DNA from 3 places in the Mesorhizobium vachelliae genome. Region 1 is predicted to be linked to each of the others. Evidence: predicted binding sites of a transcription regulator. Region 1 holds the regulator's gene; each other region holds the start of a gene.

Region 1 (6,153 bases):
TCGTTGACGATCGTCACGCCCTCGATCGGCGCCTTGATGCGGATCGCACCTTTGACGCCTGCCGGCGCCTCGGACGGATCGCGGTCGCGCCACTGGCCGTTGTAGCGCGGCGGCAGGCCCTTGGCGCGTGCGGCCTCGCGCACCGTCTCGAGCTCTGCCGGCGTCTCATAGGCGTAATAGGCCTTGCCCATGCGCACGAGCTCCTCGGCCACCTCGCGATGGCGCGGCGCGCGCTCGAACTGCGAGACGGCATCGCCATCCCAGGAAAGGCCAAGCCAGGTCAATCCGTCGAGAATGGCGGCCGTGGCGGCTTCGGTGGAGCGCTCGCGATCGGTGTCCTCGATACGCAGGAGCATCGTGCCGCCGGTGTGCTTGGCATAGAGCCAGTTGAACAGCGCCGTCCGCGCCCCGCCAATATGCAGGTAGCCTGTGGGCGAGGGGGCAAAACGGGTGACGACCTTGTCGGACATGGAACTCTCGAAGAAGCACTGAAACAGCATATTCCGCGCGGGCTTCCACGCGATCGGCGTTCATGTAGCATAGGCGGTCTGGGGCGCAAGGGGCAGACCCGATGGCTGTACGTGGCCGGGGCGTGGACGAGGGCGGGGGAACGACAGCTGGCGTCAGCGAGCGCCTGATGTTTACCCATGCCACGCCCGCTGAGACCGCGCCGGTTCCGCTGCCGGAACTTAATCCACCCGTCGAGCTACCGCCGCCCGGTGGCGGTGCGCTGCAGCCAGCCTCGCCAACAGCCATCGTCAGCAGGATACGCAGACAGCTTGGCCGCGTTTCGCTTCCTGTGCTGCGCCGAAGCGTTGCGGTCGCTGCCACCACCGAGCTGGACCGCGGCGTCGGCTTTCTGCTGGTGCCGGTGTTCCTGGCCGCCGGCGTGATCTATTACTTTTCGCTGAGCACCGAGCCGGATCTCTACAGGCCGCTTGCCGCGGTGGCTCTGATGGCTGCCTGCGCGGCGGTGTCGCGCTCCTGGCAGAGAACGCATCTTCTCTTCATGGCTACGCTTTTCTGCGCCTTGGGCTTTCTCGCGGCCAAGGTGGAGACCTGGCGGATGGCCACCCCAATGCTGGGATCCGAAATCCAGACACGGCTGACGGGTCGCCTCGTCACCGCCGAGGCGATGGCCAATGGCCGTGTCCGGCTGACCATCGATCTGATTTCAACGGAGCATCCGAAGCTGCGCTACGCGCCGGACCGCGTCAGGCTGTCGGCACGCAGGATCCCGCCCGGCATGACCGCCGGCTCGATGCTGACCGGCTATGCCAAGCTGCTGCCGCCGACCGGCCCGGTTCGGCCGGACAGCTACGACTTTTCCTTCGACAGCTACTTTGCCGGCATCGGCGGCAGCGGCTTTTTCCTGGGCGATCCGAAACTGATTGCGCCAGCGGAGGCGCCCTTTGGCGCGCGCGTCGCATCGGCGGTCGAAAACGCGCGCGAAGGGATCGCCGATCACATCAGGAGCAGCATCGGCGGGTCCGAGGGTGAGATCGCGGCGGCGCTGATCGTCGGCGTGCGCGCCGGCATTCCGGAAGCGATCAACGAGTCGATGCGGCGCACCGGCATCTACCACATCATCTCGATCTCCGGCCTGCACATGGCGCTGGTCGCCGGCACGATCATGGTGCTTTTGCGCGGCGTCTTCGCGCTGTTTCCCGATTTCTCGTCGCGCCGGCCGGTGAAGAAATATGCCGCTGGAATAGCACTGATCTCGATCGCCGCTTACCTCGTCATCTCCGGCATCGTGGTGGCGGCCGAGCGAAGCTTCATCATGCTGGCCGTGATGCTCGCCGCCGTACTCTTCGACCGCGCGGCGCTCACCATGCGCAACCTGTCGATCTCGGCCATTGCCGTGATCCTTGTCTCGCCGCACGAAGTGGTCGGCCCGAGCTTCCAGATGTCCTTCGCCGCCACAGCAGCCCTGGTCGGCGCCTATGCGGGCTTTGCCGACTATCGCGCCGGCAAAACGACCGCGCCACCGGCAAAACGTTCGTTCCTCGGGTTCCTGTCGCGAAAACTGGCGGTCGGCGTGGGCGGCGCCGCCATGACGTCGCTCATCGCGGGAAGCGCGACGTTGCTGTTTGCGATCTGGCACTTTCAGCGCGTGTCGCCGCTTAGCCTGCTCGCCAATCTGGCGGTCATGCCGATCGTCTCGCTGATCGTCATGCCCTTTGCCGTGTTGAGCGCGCTAGCCATGCCCTTCGGCTTCGATGGACCCTTCCTCTTTGTCATGGGCAAGGGGCTGACGGCGATGATCGCCATTTCGGCATGGATATCCGAGCGCTCGCCGGTCGACGCCGTCGGGCTGATCTCGATCCAGTCGGTGCTGCTGGCCACGATCGCGCTGGTCATCGCGACGATGGCCACCACCTGGCTGAGGCTTGCCGCCGTTCCCTTCGCGCTCGCCGCGCTGCTGGCCATACCTCATGTCCGCACGCCGGATGTGCTCATTTCGGAGGACGCGCATCTGGTGGCGATGCCGATCGGCGGCGGCCAGCTTGCCGTCAATCGCGCACGCTCCAACGAGTTCACCACCGACAATTGGAAACGTGCGCTGAAAGCCGAGGAAATCGTGCCGCCGGAAATGTTCGCCAAAGATGCGCTGGACATCGCCGATCCCGTCGACCTGCCGCCCGGCTCGCCCTTCTATTGCACCGGCGACCTCTGCATCGGCCGGCATCCATCCGGCGCCATCGTTGCGCTCGCCGAAAACCGCGACAGCGCCCGGCCGGCCTGCGGCTTCGCCGACCTCATCATCATCAACGACGCCACCGCCTACAATCCCTGCCGCGATCCGCGCGTGCTTGTCGTCACCAAGCGGCAGCTGGCGCGCGACGGCAGCGCCGCCGTCTTCTTCGATCCGCAATCGGCAACCGCGCGGCCGGCGATCCAATATGCTGTCGAGCAGCCGTACCGGCCCTGGCACGAACAGCGGAAGTATACTCGAGAGGCGAGAGGACTGGCGCCTTATCAAAAGCCTGAGCGGGCGGATGCGAAACCTTCGCAACCGGATCAGTAGCGGCGGATCAGCCCGACGAGCTTGCCCTGCACCTTCACCCGATCCGGTCCGAAGATGCGGGTTTCGTAGGCCGGGTTGGCCGCCTCCAGCGCGATCGAGGCACCCTTGCGGCGGAAGCGCTTGAGCGTCGCTTCCTGGTCGTCGACCAGCGCCACCACGATCTCGCCCGGGCTTGCCGTGTTGGCATTGCGGATGATGACGGTATCGCCGTCGAAGATGCCGGCCTCGATCATCGAGTCGCCTTTGACCTCCAGCGCATAATGCTCGCCGCCGGCGATCATGTCCGGGGGCACCGTGATCGAATGCGTCTGGTGCTGGATGGCGTCGATCGGCACGCCTGCGGCGATGCGGCCCATCACCGGAATGGACACAGCCGAGCCGGCATCGTCGTCATTGCTCGGCGTCGGCGTGCGCGAGGGGGCTGCGGGCTTGACCTGACGGCTGAGATTGCCCTGGCCGCCCTGGATGACGCTCGGCGAGAACTTCCTCGCCGCATTGAGGCCTGGCGCGATCGAGTCGGGCAGGCGCAGCACTTCCAGCGCACGCGCCCGGTTCGGCAGCCGGCGAATGAAGCCGCGCTCCTCCAGCGCCGTGATCAGCCGGTGGATGCCGGACTTGGAGGCGAGGTCGAGCGCTTCCTTCATCTCGTCGAAAGACGGCGGAATCCCGCTCTCCTTCAGCCTTTCGTGGATGAACATCAGAAGTTCATGTTGTTTGCGCGTCAGCATGGCGGCCCCCATGGGTTCTGAAACCAGAATCAGAAAAACAAACCCAGAACAAACACTATCTGTTCCAGTTGTGTTCCGCAACCGTTTAAAGTTTAGTGAATTTGTTGACGTTTTGTTCAGCGTAACATCAGAACGCTGCACTCGGCGCCGGTCTCGGCAGCCGGCGCGAAGGGCTCGCGCACGATCAGGGCGTTGGCGTCGGCGAGCATCCTGAGCATCGAGGAGTCCTGGATGCCGAATGGAGTCGCGACGAGCGTGCCGTCATTGTCTCGCACCACGGCGCGCACATAGTCCTGCCTGAGGTCGTTGGCGTGCATCGCGGCCCCCAGCCGGGCGGTCCGCACGTCCTGCCTGTGGTCGCGGCCGCCGAGCCGGCCAAGCAGCGGCTTCAGGAAGAGTTGCGAGCAGACGATGCTTGCCACCGGATTCCCAGGCAGGCCGACGCAGCGGACATTGCCAAGCCGGCCGAACATCAGCGGTTTGCCGGGGCGCATGGCGATCTTCCAGAAGTCGAGCCTCATGCCTTCGCCGGTCAGCACGTCGTGGATCAGGTCGTGATCGCCGACCGAGGCGCCGCCGAGCGTGACGATGACATCGGCATTCGCCTCGACCGCTTTCCGGACCAGCGCGGCGATCGCCTCCTTGCGGTCGGCGGCGATGCCGAGATCGAGCGCGCGCGCGCCGACCGACTGGGCTGCGGCGACGACGCCATAGGCATTCGATGAAATGATCTGGTCGGGGCCGAGTGTGCTGCCCGGCGGCAGCAATTCATCGCCGGTGGCGATGATTGCGACCAGCGGCCGGCGCACGACGTTCAAGGCAGGGTGGTTGGCCGAGGCCGCCAGCGAAAGCGCTGCGGCATCGAGCACGCGACCCTTTTCGAGCAGAACGTCGCCCTGGACGAAGTCGAGTCCACGGCGGCGCACATTGCGTGCTTCCGCGGTTGGTTCCGTCACCTCGATCCTGCCATTGCCGAGATCGCGCACGTTCTCCTGGATGACGATGGTGTCGGCGCCTTCAGGCAGCGGCGCGCCGGTGAAGATGCGCACGGCCTGGCCTTCGCCGACGGTTCCAGAGAAACCGCGCCCGGCGGGCGCCATGCCTATGACCTGGAGCTCGGCCGGCGCCGAAGCGACGTCGCTGGAACGCGTGGCGTAGCCGTCCATGGCCGAGGCGTTGAAGGGCGGCTGCGTGCGCAGCGCCACGACCGGTTCCGCCAGGACCCGCCCGGCCGCTTCGGCCAGCGGAATGCTTTCGCTGGGCAATGGTGCCGCGCCGTCGAGAAGGCGTTCGAGCGCTTCGGCGACCGGAACCAGGGCCATCAGGCATCCACCTTGTAGTCGCCGGACTTGCCGCCGGTCTTCTCGACCAGCCGGATGCCGGAAATCACCATGCCGCGGTCCGCCGCCTTGGCCATGTCGTAGATGGTGAGGCAGGCGACCGAAGCGGCGGTCAGCGCCTCCATCTCCACGCCGGTCTTGCCGGTGACGCGCGCAAGCGCGGTGACCTTGAGACCGGGCAATGCCTGGTCCGGCTCGATCTCGACGGCAACCTTCGTCAAAAGCAGCGGATGGCAAAGCGGGATCAGCTCGTGCGTCTTCTTCGCGGCCATGATCCCGGCGATGCGCGCGGTGCCCAGCACGTCGCCTTTCTTGGCGTCGCCGGCGAGAATCATCTCCAGCGTTTCAGGCCGCATCGACACAAAACCTTCGGCGATCGCGGTGCGTGTCGTCTCGGCCTTGCGGCCGACATCGACCATGTTGGCTTCGCCTTTGGCGCCAAGATGGGTTAGGGCCATCTCAGATGGCCTCGGCCGGCGCCTTGCCCGTCAGCAGAAGCTCGGTCGCGGCAGCCACGTCGGCCTGCCGCATCAGGCTCTCGCCGACGAGGAAGGTGCCGATCCTGCTCTTCTCCAGCCGGCGGCAATCCTGATGCGTGAAGATGCCGCTTTCGCTGACCAGCAGCCGGTCCGCCGGCACCATGGCCGCCAGCCGCTCCGAAACATCGAGGCTTGTCTCGAAGGTCCGCAAATCGCGGTTATTGATGCCGATCAGGCGCGAAGACAGACCAAGCGCGCGCTGCATTTCCTTTTCGTCATGCACCTCGACCAGAGCGTCCATGCCGAGCTCGAAGGCCGTCGCTTCAAGCTCCCTGGCGAGCGCGTCGTCCACGCTCGCCATGATGATCAGGATGGCGTCTGCGCCCCAGGCGCGCGCTTCGTAGACCTGGTAAGGGTCGAACAGGAAATCCTTGCGCAACGCGGGCAGGGTCACCGCCTTACGCGCATTGGTGAGAAATTCCGGCGCGCCCTGGAAGGACGGTGCGTCGGTCAGTACAGAAAGGCAGGCCGCGCCACCTTTCTGATAGGCTCTGGCCAGCGCCGGCGGATCGAAA
Region 2 (6,153 bases), on a different contig from region 1:
TGTAAGAGTTGTGTCGCCCACGTTTCTACTCTACGGCGCCCCCCTCTGTCCTGCCGGACATCTCCCCCACGAGGGGGGAGATTGGCCGTCGCGGCTGCTTTCGCCAATCTCTTACGTCGCATGAGAGAGTCGCCGGCCGCTCCCCCTCACAACGCCTTCTCCGCCAGCTCCCTGAACCCGTCCGGCACCGAGCGCGCCGCTTCAAGCGCCACCGTGCCGTAGCCGACCGCTTCCTTGCCGAAGCGCTGGCGGATCTTGTCGATGGCGCGGTCGGCGCCGAAGCGGGCAAGGCCCTTGCGGCTGCCGGGCTTCAGCTTCTCGTCCGCCAGGCCGAGCGGCAGTTCGAGCTGCAGCTCGGCATGCTCCTCCAGATGCGAGACGGAGATGGCGAGCAGCGAGATGTCCCGCTCGCCCGGATGCGCGGCAAGCACGCCGCGCACCAGCTCCTCGGCGATTTCGGCCAGCATGGCGGTGGCCTGGATCGGCTGGTCGAGCGTGATCGAGCGGCTCACCGCGCGCATGTCGGCGAAGCGAACGCGCACTGTGACCGTGCGGCCCGGCCGGTCTTTGGCGCGCAGGCGACTTGCGACGCGGTCAGCCAGATGCAGCAGCGTCGGCACGAAGACGCGCGGCAGCGCGGGCTTCCTGCCAAGCGCCGACTGCGCGCCGGCGGAATGCGCTCGTCGATGCGTCTCAAGTTTGCGTGGGTCGCGGTTCCAGGCGAGCGCGGCGAGCTTCTGGCCGGCGGCATGGCCGATCAGCCGTTCCAGCGCGCCGCTATGCGTGCGCGCCAGCTGCCCGATCGTCTCGACGCCGATCTCGGCCAGCCTCGCCTTGGTCGCCGGGCCGACACCCCACATCAGCGTTACGGGCAAGTCGTGCAGGAAGGAAAGCTCGGTGCCGGGCTCGACCACCACCAGCCCGTCGGGCTTGGCTACCTGCGAGGCGATCTTGGCGAGATGCTTCGTCCGCGCCACGCCGATCGAGATCGGCAGGCCGAGCTCGGCCTTCACCCGCTCGCGGATTTTTCGCGCGATCTCTTGAGGCGATCCGAACAGATGCGTGCAGCCGGCGACGTCGGCAAAGGCCTCGTCGATCGAGATGCGCTCGACCAGCGGCGTGAAATCGCCGAGCACCTTGATCGCTGCGTCGCCGAGGCGCTGATACTCGCTGAAGCGGCCGCCGACGAAGATGAGCTGCGGGCAGAGCTCGCGCGCCTTGCGGCCGGGCATGCCGCCGCGCACGCCGAAGATTTTGGCCTCATAGGAAGCCGCCAGCACCACGCCGCCGCCGACGGCGATCGGCTTGCCGCGCAGCGACGGGTCGAGCAACTGCTCGACGGAGGCGTAGAAGGCGTCAAGATCGGCATGCAGGATGGTGGCGGCACTTGCAGCGGCGTTCGTTCCGAGCATCCCGCGCTCCTGTCTGCGGCCCACCGCCCTGCCGCGCTGCAGCATTAGATTTCTCTGTTGGAACAGGGCGGATTTCAGGAACAGAGAGAGAACAAAAGCAGTCTCGTGTCAAGCGCACGTAAGGCAGTTTCGTTTGTCTACGGGCAAACGAACGAGGTGCTTCATTCGAATGAATGAGACGGCGTTTGCACCCGCGAAAGGGATCGGAGCGACGGCTCGCCCCAATCCCACGGCAGGCCTGCCTTCGCGGCCGGTCCATGAGCCGTCTTATGCAGGCTTGGCGTATTGCTCGGCGCTCAGCACCTCGATGCACTGGAACGGCTGGCTGCCTTCGACCCAGGCGTCGTGGCCGGGCGGGATGGTGTAGGAAGAGCCGGCCTCGAAGGTCTTTTGTGTGCCGTCTGTCAGCCGCACCGTGATCGAGCCGGATACGACATAGCCGACATGCGAGACCTGGCAACTGTCGGTCTTGACCACCGGCTTGACGCATTCGGACCATTTCCAGCCCGGCTGCATGTTCATCCGCCCGAGCGTATAGCCCGGCAGCCGGACGATCTCGACACGCGTCTTGGCAGGCGCGCGGACCTCGTCGGGATTGTTGTGCGATTTGGATTCGAATTTTGTCACGTTCATTGCAACTTCGGTCATGGTAGCCCTCCCATGTGTGAAGCGGCGCCTGACGTTGCGATCGTCGGCGACCGCCATCTATTCATAAGCCTTATTATGAGTGATTGCTAATGTAATCGGGGCGACCATGAGCTCGGCCAAGCGCTTGGTGCGTTGTCGTGGAAGGCGAGTGTTCGCGGCCGGGCGACGGTCCCGGAGCAGGTTCGGACCGAAGTCTCACCGCGGCAACGCAGAGGCCCGAGATGCCGATTTGGAGGCAACCGTAGCGGCTTCATTTCATTGGCTAGCAAGCCGCCGGACAAAGTCCCTTCATCGGCGGTTGACGACGGGTGCCCGCCATTCCTGCGATATGGCGGGCACTCCTTCCTGGGGCCGCTCTTGGAGTTGCTGGCCATGCAACCCGGCAAGATCATCGCGAACCTGTTTGCCACGCTGCTTTTTGCCGGCCTGGTCGGGGGCGTCTTCCTGCTCTTCGGCAGGCCGCTCTCGCCACAAAGCCATGCCCAGATGGTAGTCCTTCTTCCAATCGACACGATCGCCACCGGATCGGTGCGCAAGGCCTGTGTCGAGCCGTGCCTGCCGGCCCGCTTTGATCTCAAGCTCGCGCCCGTCAGGCCACCGGATGAAGGCAGGCGAGGGAACCAGTCCGCGGCTCATGCCGTTGAATGAGCGAAGGGATGGCGCTGGCGGAGGCCGCCATGAATAATTTCGAACTCATCGATCTTCTATGCGTCATCAACGCATGCGCGAGCGATCGTTTGGCCGGGCGTGTCGTGCCGATGTCGAAGGCTGTCGAGGAATTGCGCGTCTTGACCGGCGATTTCGTCTCGTCGGATGAGGATGCGACCAACGCCTTGACGCAGGTCGCGCTCGAGCGCGGCTGCGCGGTGCTTTTCGACGAGCAGGCGGGCGCGGATATCGTGGGCCACGCGTAATCTCCGACAGATGGGAGACTGGTGCTTATTTCGCCAGGGTGATCATCCGACCCGCATACGCCGCCAGGCCCCCCAGCTCGGCCGTGCAATCGGACTTTACGGCCGAGTTTCCAATCATCGCGACGGTATCGCCGACCAGCCGCAGGCAACTGCCCTGGGCGTTCATGTCCGAATTTCCGGTATAGGTGATGGCGGCGTCGGGGGCGTAGATGAAACCGCTGACCACCGATCCGGATCCGCCGTTGAGCGTCAGCGGCTGGGTGTTACCATGCGCCTGGAAGATGGTGATGCCGGCGTAAGGGCCGCTCGTCGGCGGTGAGAGGTTCACCTGCTCGTTGGCGTTGATGTAAAGCTGCGAGTTCTCCATCAGGAAGATCGTCACGCCCTGGCCGGTAAGGCTGCCGTTGCCGCCCGGCTTTATGGTGACGTTGCGAAAGATGTAGGTGCCGGGATTGAGGGTGATCTTTCCCGACAGGGTCTTGTCGCAATAGGTGCCCGGCGAGAGCGTCACCGTTTTGCCGTTGGGCACCGGCAGGCAGAGCGTGTAGGCAGGCGGAACGACATTGGCCAGCGGATCGAACGAAGCATACTGGTTCTCATGTGGCGCGCCGCAGGAAAGCGTGGCGTTGGGCGGCGTCAGCCCTTGCGTGCCGCCGACCGTCGAGACGCAGCCCGCGCTGACGATCGCCGAGCCTCCGCGATTGACGGCATCGGGCGCGTCCGAATTGGCCGCGATCACGCAGCCGTTCATCGCCACATTGGTCGAGCCCTGCAGGTTGACCGCGCTGTCGGCGTGCTGATTGAGCGCAAGCACGCAGGCTTGCGCGCCGGGCTTGAGCTTGACCAAGGCTGAGCGCGTCGCCGGCCAGGCCGGCATGCCGCTGATGAAGGCCGGCCGGCTGATGCTCGACGACAGCGAAATGAAATAGGCGCCCGGATCACCGCTTGCGCTGGCCTGGAAGGCGGCGAGGCTGCCCGACAGCTCCTGCGCGTCGGTTGCGCTCATATTGGCCGCGAAGAAGGTCTGGCCGAGTTGCTGCACGTCGCTCGCCGACATGCTTGCCTGGTATCTCGTGCCTATCGCCAGGCCGGCCGCATCCAGCGAGTTCTGCAACTGCGCGGCGTCGTCGCTCGTGCCTATCAGGTCGATGGACGCCGCCACGCCAAGCATAAGCGGAACCATGGCGACCGCGGCCGCGACCGCGAAGTTGCCGCGCCTCGATGCCAAAAACCGTCCCAACATGGAGCCTATCCTCGCCGATATGCGGTATGTGATAGGCGCGCCGTCTCAACGAGCGATTTGCAAAAAAGATAAAATGCAGAAAGTGCTAAAATATTAGCTTTTACATATGCTTACATCTTAAGTCCGATATATGTTAGGCCTTAGGTCTTAGTCGGCGCGGCGCAAGGTGGGGACAGCGGAGCGCGAGGGGCCTACCGGCAAAAGTCGAGCGAAATAATTAGGCATTCGTTCATACCGCAATGATGACGTGAGGGCTGGGATAGCTTGGGGCGCGCTTGGCCATGGCCTTTTCGGGCGGTTTCTTCAGACATCTTTTTTCTCGACTTTCTTTTCGACGCTTTTGCGAAGGCAAGGGCGGCAATGTCGCGACCATATTCGCGCTCACCCTGCCGGTCGTCGTCGGCGGCGCGGGGCTCGGCATAGAGACCTCCTACTGGTACTATTCAAGCCTGAAGCTACAGGCGATCGCCGACGCCGCCGCCTACGCCGGCGCGTTGGAAAAGGTCCAGGGGTCCGACACCGCGACGATTACGGCGGCCGCCACGTCATCGGCCGCCTCTAACGGGCTGGGCGGGGGCACCATCGTCGTCAATACGCCGCCCACTTCGGGGCCAAACACGGCCAAGAAGGCGGTGGAGGTCATCCTCAACCAGAACCTCGACCGCATTTTCACGTCCGTTTTCACACAGACGAAGGTTCCGGAGCAGGCGAGGGCGGTGGCGCTGATCACCGACGCTTCGAAGGCATGCATGGAAGCGCTCAACCCCTCGGCCTCCCAGGCGGCGCTCTTTTCAGGCAGCACCAGCGTCAAGCTGACCGGATGCGTTATCATGGCGAATTCGATTGCCAACGATGCCATCAAGGTGCAGGGGTCGGCGGGACTTCAGGCCGATTGCCTGATTTCAGCCGGCGGCGTGGTGCTGAACAACCCGGTGACCACCGTCTGCAAGGCCCCGATCACCCAGGCCCTGCCGGCGGCCGATCCGTTCGCTAGTCTCCCTGCGCCCGCCGCTACCAACCCGTGCCAGAACGTCAACGGCAACAAGACGACCCAGACGATCCAGCCGGGCACCTACTGCAATGGCATGAGCCTCAATGGCAATGTCGCGCTTTCTTCCGGCGTTTATGTCCTGCAGGGCAATTTGAAGATCAACGCTGGCGCGGTCATCACCTGCGCCGCACCCTGCACCGGCGTGACCATCTTCATGGCGGGCAGCAACACCGTCAGCATGAACGGCAATGCGACCGTGACGCTGAGCGCGCCGACCTCAGGCACCTATTCCGGCGTGCTGTTCTACGGCGACAGGACGGGAACCGCGGCGCAGAGCACCTTCAACGGCACCGCGAACTCGCTTTTGACCGGCGCGATCTACTTCCCCAGGCAGCAGGTCAACTATCTTGGCAATTTCTCGGGCGTGAACGGCTGCACGCAGGTCGTTGCCGACACCATCCAGTGGTCGGGCAATTCGACCATCAATCAGGACTGCTCCAGCCTTGGGATGAAGGACATTCCGGCGGCACAGTCGGTCGCGGTCGTCGAGTGAAACCTGTGGCCAGCCAACTCTTTACGGCCATTCGTGATAGAACGGGCATAGCCGCGGTCGAGTTAGCGCTGGTCCTGCCGGTCCTGTGTGCAGCGTTGCTCGGTATCATGGACGGCTGGTCCTATGTCACCAGTTCGCTATCGATGCGCGCCGGCGTGAAGACGGCAGCGAACTTTGTGATGGCAGGATCCGCCGATGACAGCGCGACACAGAGCGTCGCGCTGGGGAGTTGGGAGAACAAGCCTTCCGACGCGCAGGTCACGATTAGTCGAATCTATAAGTGCGGCACCACCGTGGTCGACGCGTCGACCTTATGCAGTGGACCGAAAGCGCCGTCTGTCTACGTCCAGATTCAGGCATCCGGCACCTGGATCCCGCCCTTCACCTTCGGC
Region 3 (6,153 bases), 210 kb from region 1:
GTCGACGGTGGCGGTGTTGCCGGACAGAAAAACATATCCCTTGGCGCCCGAGACGACCGTGCCCTTGCCCCAGGGCATCAAACGATCGCCTTTGAATTTCTTGTGCGTCGTGAGGTTCATTTCAGCCTCCTGTCCCTAATCCACCCACATCCCAGTTCGCTTGTGCCAGTCGGCGATCGATTCCTCGGGGTAGACGTCGAACACTTTGTCTTGTCTGCCGACGACCGGCTCGACCCAGTTCGCCTTGTATTTCAGCATCAGATGCACCTTTTCCGGCGGTTTCGGCAGGTCGGTGTCGATCGCCGAGGCGAAGGGATGGACGAGATCCGGCCAGGTCGGGTCGTAGAGCCAGAGAGCCGCGCCGCATTTTTTGCAGAAATTGCGCTCGCCGGTCGAGACCTCGCAATGCGGATGCTCATCGTCCTCGATCTCGGCTCGGTAGACGCCGAGGCTGCGCTTGCCCCTGATGTTCATCGTCTCGTAATCGGCGCCGAGATTGATGGCAAAACCGCCGCCGCCCTGCTGCTTGCGGCAGATCGAGCAGTAGCAGAGCATGAAAGGCACGGGCGTGTGGCTTTCCACCTCGAAGCGGACGGCGCCGCAGCGGCAGGAGCCTTTGAGCAGGACGGGCATGGCGGGAACTCCGTTTTCCGATCTCAACCTGTCAGCATGCTTTTGGTTGCGGCGATGACAAGGCCGGCGACCGATGAGATGATCGCGGCATGGACAATACGCGCCTTGAAGAACTGTTCGAAAGTGTTGGGCCGATCGGCATCCGAAAACTCTTTGGCGGCAAGGGCATCTATTGCGACGGCGTCATCGTCGCGGTGGTCGTGCGCGGCGAGCTGATGCTGAAGGCGGACGAGGAGAGCATTCCCGATTTCGAGGCCGCTGGGTGCCGCCAGTGGACTTATACCGGCTCGCGCCACGGCAAGGACGTGGCGATGCCCTATTGGAGCGTGCCCGACAACGCGTTTGACGATCCGGACGAGATGGCGGTGTGGGCGCGGCGGGCCTATGAGGCGGGACGAAGGGCTGGGAAGTGATTGGTCCGCTGTTGAAACACTGTGAAGGTCACGTCGAGGCTGCCCCCTCATCCGGCCGCTTCGCGGCCACCTTCTCCCCGTTGGGGAGAAGAGCTTGGCGCAGGCGCCGGCAAGCTCCTCTCCCCTAGGGGAGAGGTCGGGTTGCCCCGAATTGCTCTTCGCAATTCGGCCTTGGCAATCCGGGTGAGGGGGCTGCGCGGCGTTCCCTACAACGCCTTGGCGATCTCCGCCGCCAGCCGCGCATTGTTCTCGACCAGCGCGATGTTGGTCTTCAAGCTACGGCCGCCGGTCAGCTCAAGGATCTTCGACAAGAGGAACGGCGTGACCGCCTTGCCGGTGACCTTCTGTGCCTCGGCGGCCTTTTGTGCCGCCTGGATGTAGCCGTCCATCTCGTCGGCTGGAATCTCGTCATTCCGCGGCACCGGATTGGCGATGAGGATGCCGCCGCCCAGGCCCAGCGCCTGGCGCGTGCGGTAGAAATGCGCGATGTCTTCAGGCGCGTGCAGCGTCAGCGGCGCGCGGAAAGGCGACTGCCTCGACCAGAATGCCGGCATGGTCTCGCAGCCATGGCCGATGACCGGCACGCCGCGCGTTTCCAGCACCTCCAGTGTCTTTTCGATGTCGAGGATCGCCTTGGCGCCGGCCGAGACGACGATGACCGGCGTGCGCGCCAGCTCGTCGAGGTCGGCCGAGATGTCGAAGCTCTTCTCCGCGCCCTTGTGGACGCCGCCGATGCCGCCGGTGGCGAAGACTTTTATGCCGGCCATATGCGCGGCGATCATGCTGGCCGCAACCGTGGTGCCGCCTGTGCGCTTTTGAGCGACCGCGAAGCCGATATCGGCGCGCGACAGCTTCATGGCGTCGCCCGTCATGGCGAGCGATTCGCGTTCGCCGTCGGACAGGCCGATCTTGATGCGGCCGTTGACCACGGCGATCGTCGCCGGCACCACGCCGACGTCGATAATGATCCGCTCGACCTTGGCCGCCATCGCGCCATTGTCGGGGTAGGGCATGCCGTGGGTGATGATGGTGCTTTCCAGCGCCACCACGGGCCGACCCGCGGCGAGCGCCTCCGCCACGGGCGGATGGATATCGATGAAGGGGCGGGCGGTCTCGGGCGTCATGGCTGTCTCCGATCAGGAGGAAGTAGAGGGTTGGTAGCCCTATGCCACCTCCCGTGCCTCCGGCACAAGCGCAAGCGCTTGGCCGAAGTTGGCGCTCGTGAAGGACGGCACGGCTTCAGGGCTCTCGATGGCGAGCATCGCCGCCGCAAGGCCTTCGCGCAGCGCTGCGCGCAGCGGCAGGCCGCGCAGCAACGCGGCGACCGTCGCGCCGGTCAGGGCGTCGCCGGCGCCGGTTACGTCGGCGACTCGGCGCGGCGCGGGCGGGTCGATCTCGAAGATGCCGGTGCCGTCGAAGCCCAGCACAGGAGCGCTGCCGGCCGTGACCACGCCGGCATTCAGGCCAACCCGCCTGAGCGCGTCGACAAGAGCTTTGCCGGACAGTTCGGCGCCGACCAGCGCGGCGGCTTCGCGGCGGTTCATGAAAAGCAGCGACAAATTCCCGAGCAATGGGGCCAGCCGAACGACCTTGGCCGGCGAGACGGCGATGGCGAAGACCGGCCGGCCGCCGGCCTGCGCCACCAGGCGCTCGAGCGCGGCCGTTGGCAGGTTGGCGTCGCACAGGATGGCGTCGGCCGCGGCGATCGCCTCGCGCACCTTGGAACGCCTTATCTGCTTGGGAAAGGCGAGATCGTAGAGCGCCATGTCGGCCAGCCCGACGATCAACTCGCCCTCGGCGTCGATCAGCGCCGTGTAGCTCGGCGTCGTGCGGTCAAGAAACACCACCGAGAGATCCGTTATCCCGGCGCCGTCGATCGCCGAGGCGACCGTGTCCGCCGCCGCGTCGCCGCCGCGCACCGAGATCAGCGAGGCCGATACGCCGCGCTTCACCACGCTGCGCAGCGCGTTGAAAACGACGCCGCCGACATCCTCGCGCATCATGCCGGGGTTGGAGGCTGCCGGAACATAAATGCCGGAGACCTGGCCGCGCCGGTCGATATGGGCGCCGCCCAGCGCCAGGATAGTTGGGGATGTCGGCATATTGGTCTGTGACTTCCGTTGATCGTGCGGCTGCGCACACTAGGTTTCCTCAGGTCACCCTGCAATCGGAGTCGCGATTCGGGATGGCCGGATATCGAAATCTTTTCCGGACCAGTGGTTGTGCCCCGCACCAGTCCTGGTGAGACAAAAATAGAACAAATCCAGATATTGATTGTTTTTCAGATATTTGTTGCCTCTTGCCAAATGAGAACAAAAAAGGTACAAAATGGCAGGGATCACGGATTGTCCGGCCTTCATTGACGACCAAGGGGTGATGTATCATGGCTCAGAATACTTTGCGGCTTGTAGAGGATAAGGCAGTGGACAAATCAAAGGCTCTGGATGCGGCGCTGTCGCAAATCGAGCGCGCTTTCGGCAAGGGCTCGATCATGCGGCTCGGCGCCAACGAGCAGGCGGTCGAGATCGAAACTGTGCCGACCGGCTCGCTCGGCCTCGATATCGCGCTCGGCGTCGGCGGCCTGCCGCGTGGCCGCATCGTCGAGATCTACGGGCCGGAAAGCTCGGGCAAGACGACGCTGGCGCTGCACACGGTTGCGGAAGCCCAGAAGAAGGGCGGCATCTGCGCCTTCGTCGATGCCGAGCACGCGCTCGATCCGGTCTATGCCCGCAAGCTCGGCGTCGACCTGGAAAACCTGCTGATCTCGCAGCCCGACACCGGCGAGCAAGCGCTGGAGATCTGCGACACGCTGGTGCGTTCGGGCGCCATCGACGTGCTGGTCGTCGACTCGGTCGCGGCGCTGACGCCGCGCGCCGAAATCGAAGGCGAGATGGGCGACGCGCTGCCCGGTCTCCAGGCCCGCCTGATGAGCCAGGCGCTGCGCAAGCTGACCGCTTCGATCTCGCGTTCCAACACCATGGTCATCTTCATCAACCAGATCCGTATGAAGATCGGCGTCATGTTCGGCTCGCCCGAGACGACCACGGGCGGCAATGCGTTGAAATTCTACGCCTCGGTGCGCCTTGACATCCGCCGCATCGGCTCGGTCAAGGATCGCGACGAAGTCGTCGGCAACCAGACCCGCGTCAAGGTGGTCAAGAACAAGCTGGCCCCGCCCTTCAAGGTGGTGGAGTTCGACATCATGTATGGCGAGGGCGTGTCCAAGACCGGCGAGCTCGTCGACCTCGGCGTCAAGGCCGGCGTGGTCGAGAAGTCGGGCGCCTGGTTCTCCTATAATTCGCAGCGTCTCGGCCAGGGCCGCGAGAACGCCAAATTGTTCCTGCGCGACAATCCCGACACGGCGCGCGAGATCGAGATGGCGCTCAGGCAGAATGCCGGGCTGATCGCCGAGAAATTCCTCGAGAATGGCGGCTCCGAAGGCGGCGACGACGGTTTCGGGGACGAAGCCGGCGCCATGTGAGGTTGGACAAGGCGATTAGCCGGCTTGGCCGGAGTTCGGCCACAATCCCGGTTTATTGCCTCATGCTTATGTAATCGAGTTCTTGAGTATTGCGTCCCGAACCGCCGGCCTCTGCGCTGGCGGTTTGCGTTTTGCGGGCGATGCTGAGCCGCGGTTCGCCGGCCGGTTGACCCGAAGCGCGTCGCGCTGCGATGAATTCCGCCTGCGCTTGGTCTGTTTGTGCGTGTCGTTTTCCCAAAGCCGCTTGCGCACTTTTGGGCGACATGCCTGTTTCCGTGTTTCTGGACAGGCTCAAGAGCTATCGCTAAAAGGCCCATCTATCTTCTGAAACATGAAAGCCCATCAGCCGCCGGCAGCGCCGGCGGTTCTTGCGAAAGAGGCAGTATGCAATGAGTGGCGTGAACGACATCCGGTCGACATTCCTCGACTACTTCCGCAAGGAGGGCCACGAGATCGTCGCCTCCAGCCCGCTGGTGCCGCGCAACGATCCGACGCTGATGTTCACCAACGCCGGCATGGTGCAGTTCAAGAACGTCTTCACCGGCCTGGAGAAGCGCTCCTATTCGCGCGCCGCGACCGCGCAGAAGAGCGTGCGCGCCGGCGGCAAGCACAACGACCTCGACAATGTCGGCTACACCGCGCGCCATCTCACCTTCTTCGAGATGCTCGGCAATTTCTCGTTCGGCGACTATTTCAAGGAGCGTGCGATCGAGCTTGCCTGGAACCTGATCACCAAGGGCTTCGGCCTCAAGAAGGACAAGCTGCTCGTCACCGTCTACCACACCGACGACGAGGCGGCGACTTACTGGAAGAAGATCGCCGGCTTCTCGGACGCCCGCATCATCCGCATCCCGACCTCGGACAATTTCTGGGCGATGGGCGACACCGGCCCTTGTGGTCCGTGCTCGGAGATCTTCATCGACCGCGGCGAGCATATCTGGGGCGGCCCGCCCGGCAGCCCGGAGGAAGACGGCGACCGGTTCCTGGAATTCTGGAACCTGGTGTTCATGCAGTATGAGCAGGTGACGAAGGAAGAGCGCATCGATCTGCCGCGCCCCTCGATCGACACCGGCATGGGCCTGGAGCGCATGGCCTCCATCCTGCAGGGCGTCGAGAGCGTCTTCGAGACCGACCTGTTCAAGCATCTGATCGACGCGGCGTCCTCCGCGCTCGGCCAGGGTCCGAACCGGGAGAACGTAGCGTCGTATCGCGTCATCGCGGACCACCTGCGCTCGTCCTCCTTCCTGGTGGCCGATGGCGTGCTGCCGTCCAATGAGGGGCGCGGCTACGTGCTGCGCCGCATCATGCGCCGCGCCATGCGCCATGCGCAGCTGCTTGGCGCGAAGGAGCCGCTGATGTGGCAGCTGGTGCCGGCGCTGGTGCGCGAGATGGGCCAGGCCTATCCGGAGTTGGTGCGCGGCGAGGCGCTGATCACCGAGACGCTGAAGCTCGAGGAAACACGCTTCCGCAAGACGCTGGTGCGTGGCCTCGGCCTGCTTTCGGACGCCACGGAGACGCTCAAAGCCGGCGACATGCTGGACGGCGAGACGGCCTTCAAGCTTTACGACACCTATGGCTTCCCGCTCGATCTGACGCAGGATGCGCTGCGCCAGCGCAGCATCTCGG

The links. Region 1 encodes LexA, which represses DNA repair genes until DNA is damaged. Its sites were predicted from a motif close to TGTTCNNNNTGTGTTCNG; they were not measured.
Region 2: dinB (DNA polymerase IV) is a predicted target of LexA. The motif match lies at 1,489-1,506, and genes of this name have one in related genera.
Region 3: recA (recombinase RecA) is a predicted target of LexA. The motif match lies at 3,355-3,372, and genes of this name have one in related genera.

The regions. Positions count from the first base shown of each region.
Region 1 is NZ_JAVIIR010000008.1:317,776-323,928, forward strand. Features, by position in the region: gene gltX (glutamate--tRNA ligase) at 1-470, opposite strand, end outside; gene RFM41_RS19265 (ComEC/Rec2 family competence protein) at 572-3,031, shown strand; gene lexA (transcriptional repressor LexA) at 3,025-3,759, opposite strand; gene RFM41_RS19275 (molybdopterin molybdotransferase MoeA) at 3,876-5,081, opposite strand; gene moaC (cyclic pyranopterin monophosphate synthase MoaC) at 5,081-5,557, opposite strand; gene trpC (indole-3-glycerol phosphate synthase TrpC) at 5,559-6,153, opposite strand, start outside.
Region 2 is NZ_JAVIIR010000034.1:536-6,688, forward strand. Features, by position in the region: gene dinB (DNA polymerase IV) at 147-1,412, opposite strand; gene RFM41_RS33005 (cupin domain-containing protein) at 1,680-2,060, opposite strand; gene RFM41_RS33010 (polymerase) at 2,418-2,708, shown strand; gene RFM41_RS33015 (hypothetical protein) at 2,738-2,974, shown strand; gene RFM41_RS33020 (DUF7305 domain-containing protein) at 3,000-4,217, opposite strand; gene RFM41_RS33025 (TadE/TadG family type IV pilus assembly protein) at 4,499-5,761, shown strand; gene RFM41_RS33030 (TadE/TadG family type IV pilus assembly protein) at 5,767-6,153, shown strand, end outside.
Region 3 is NZ_JAVIIR010000008.1:103,737-109,889, forward strand. Features, by position in the region: gene RFM41_RS18180 (RidA family protein) at 1-120, opposite strand, end outside; gene RFM41_RS18185 (GFA family protein) at 136-633, opposite strand; gene RFM41_RS18190 (TfoX/Sxy family protein) at 723-1,046, shown strand; gene RFM41_RS18195 (pseudouridine-5'-phosphate glycosidase) at 1,253-2,170, opposite strand; gene RFM41_RS18200 (carbohydrate kinase family protein) at 2,210-3,148, opposite strand; gene recA (recombinase RecA) at 3,430-4,527, shown strand; gene alaS (alanine--tRNA ligase) at 4,917-6,153, shown strand, end outside.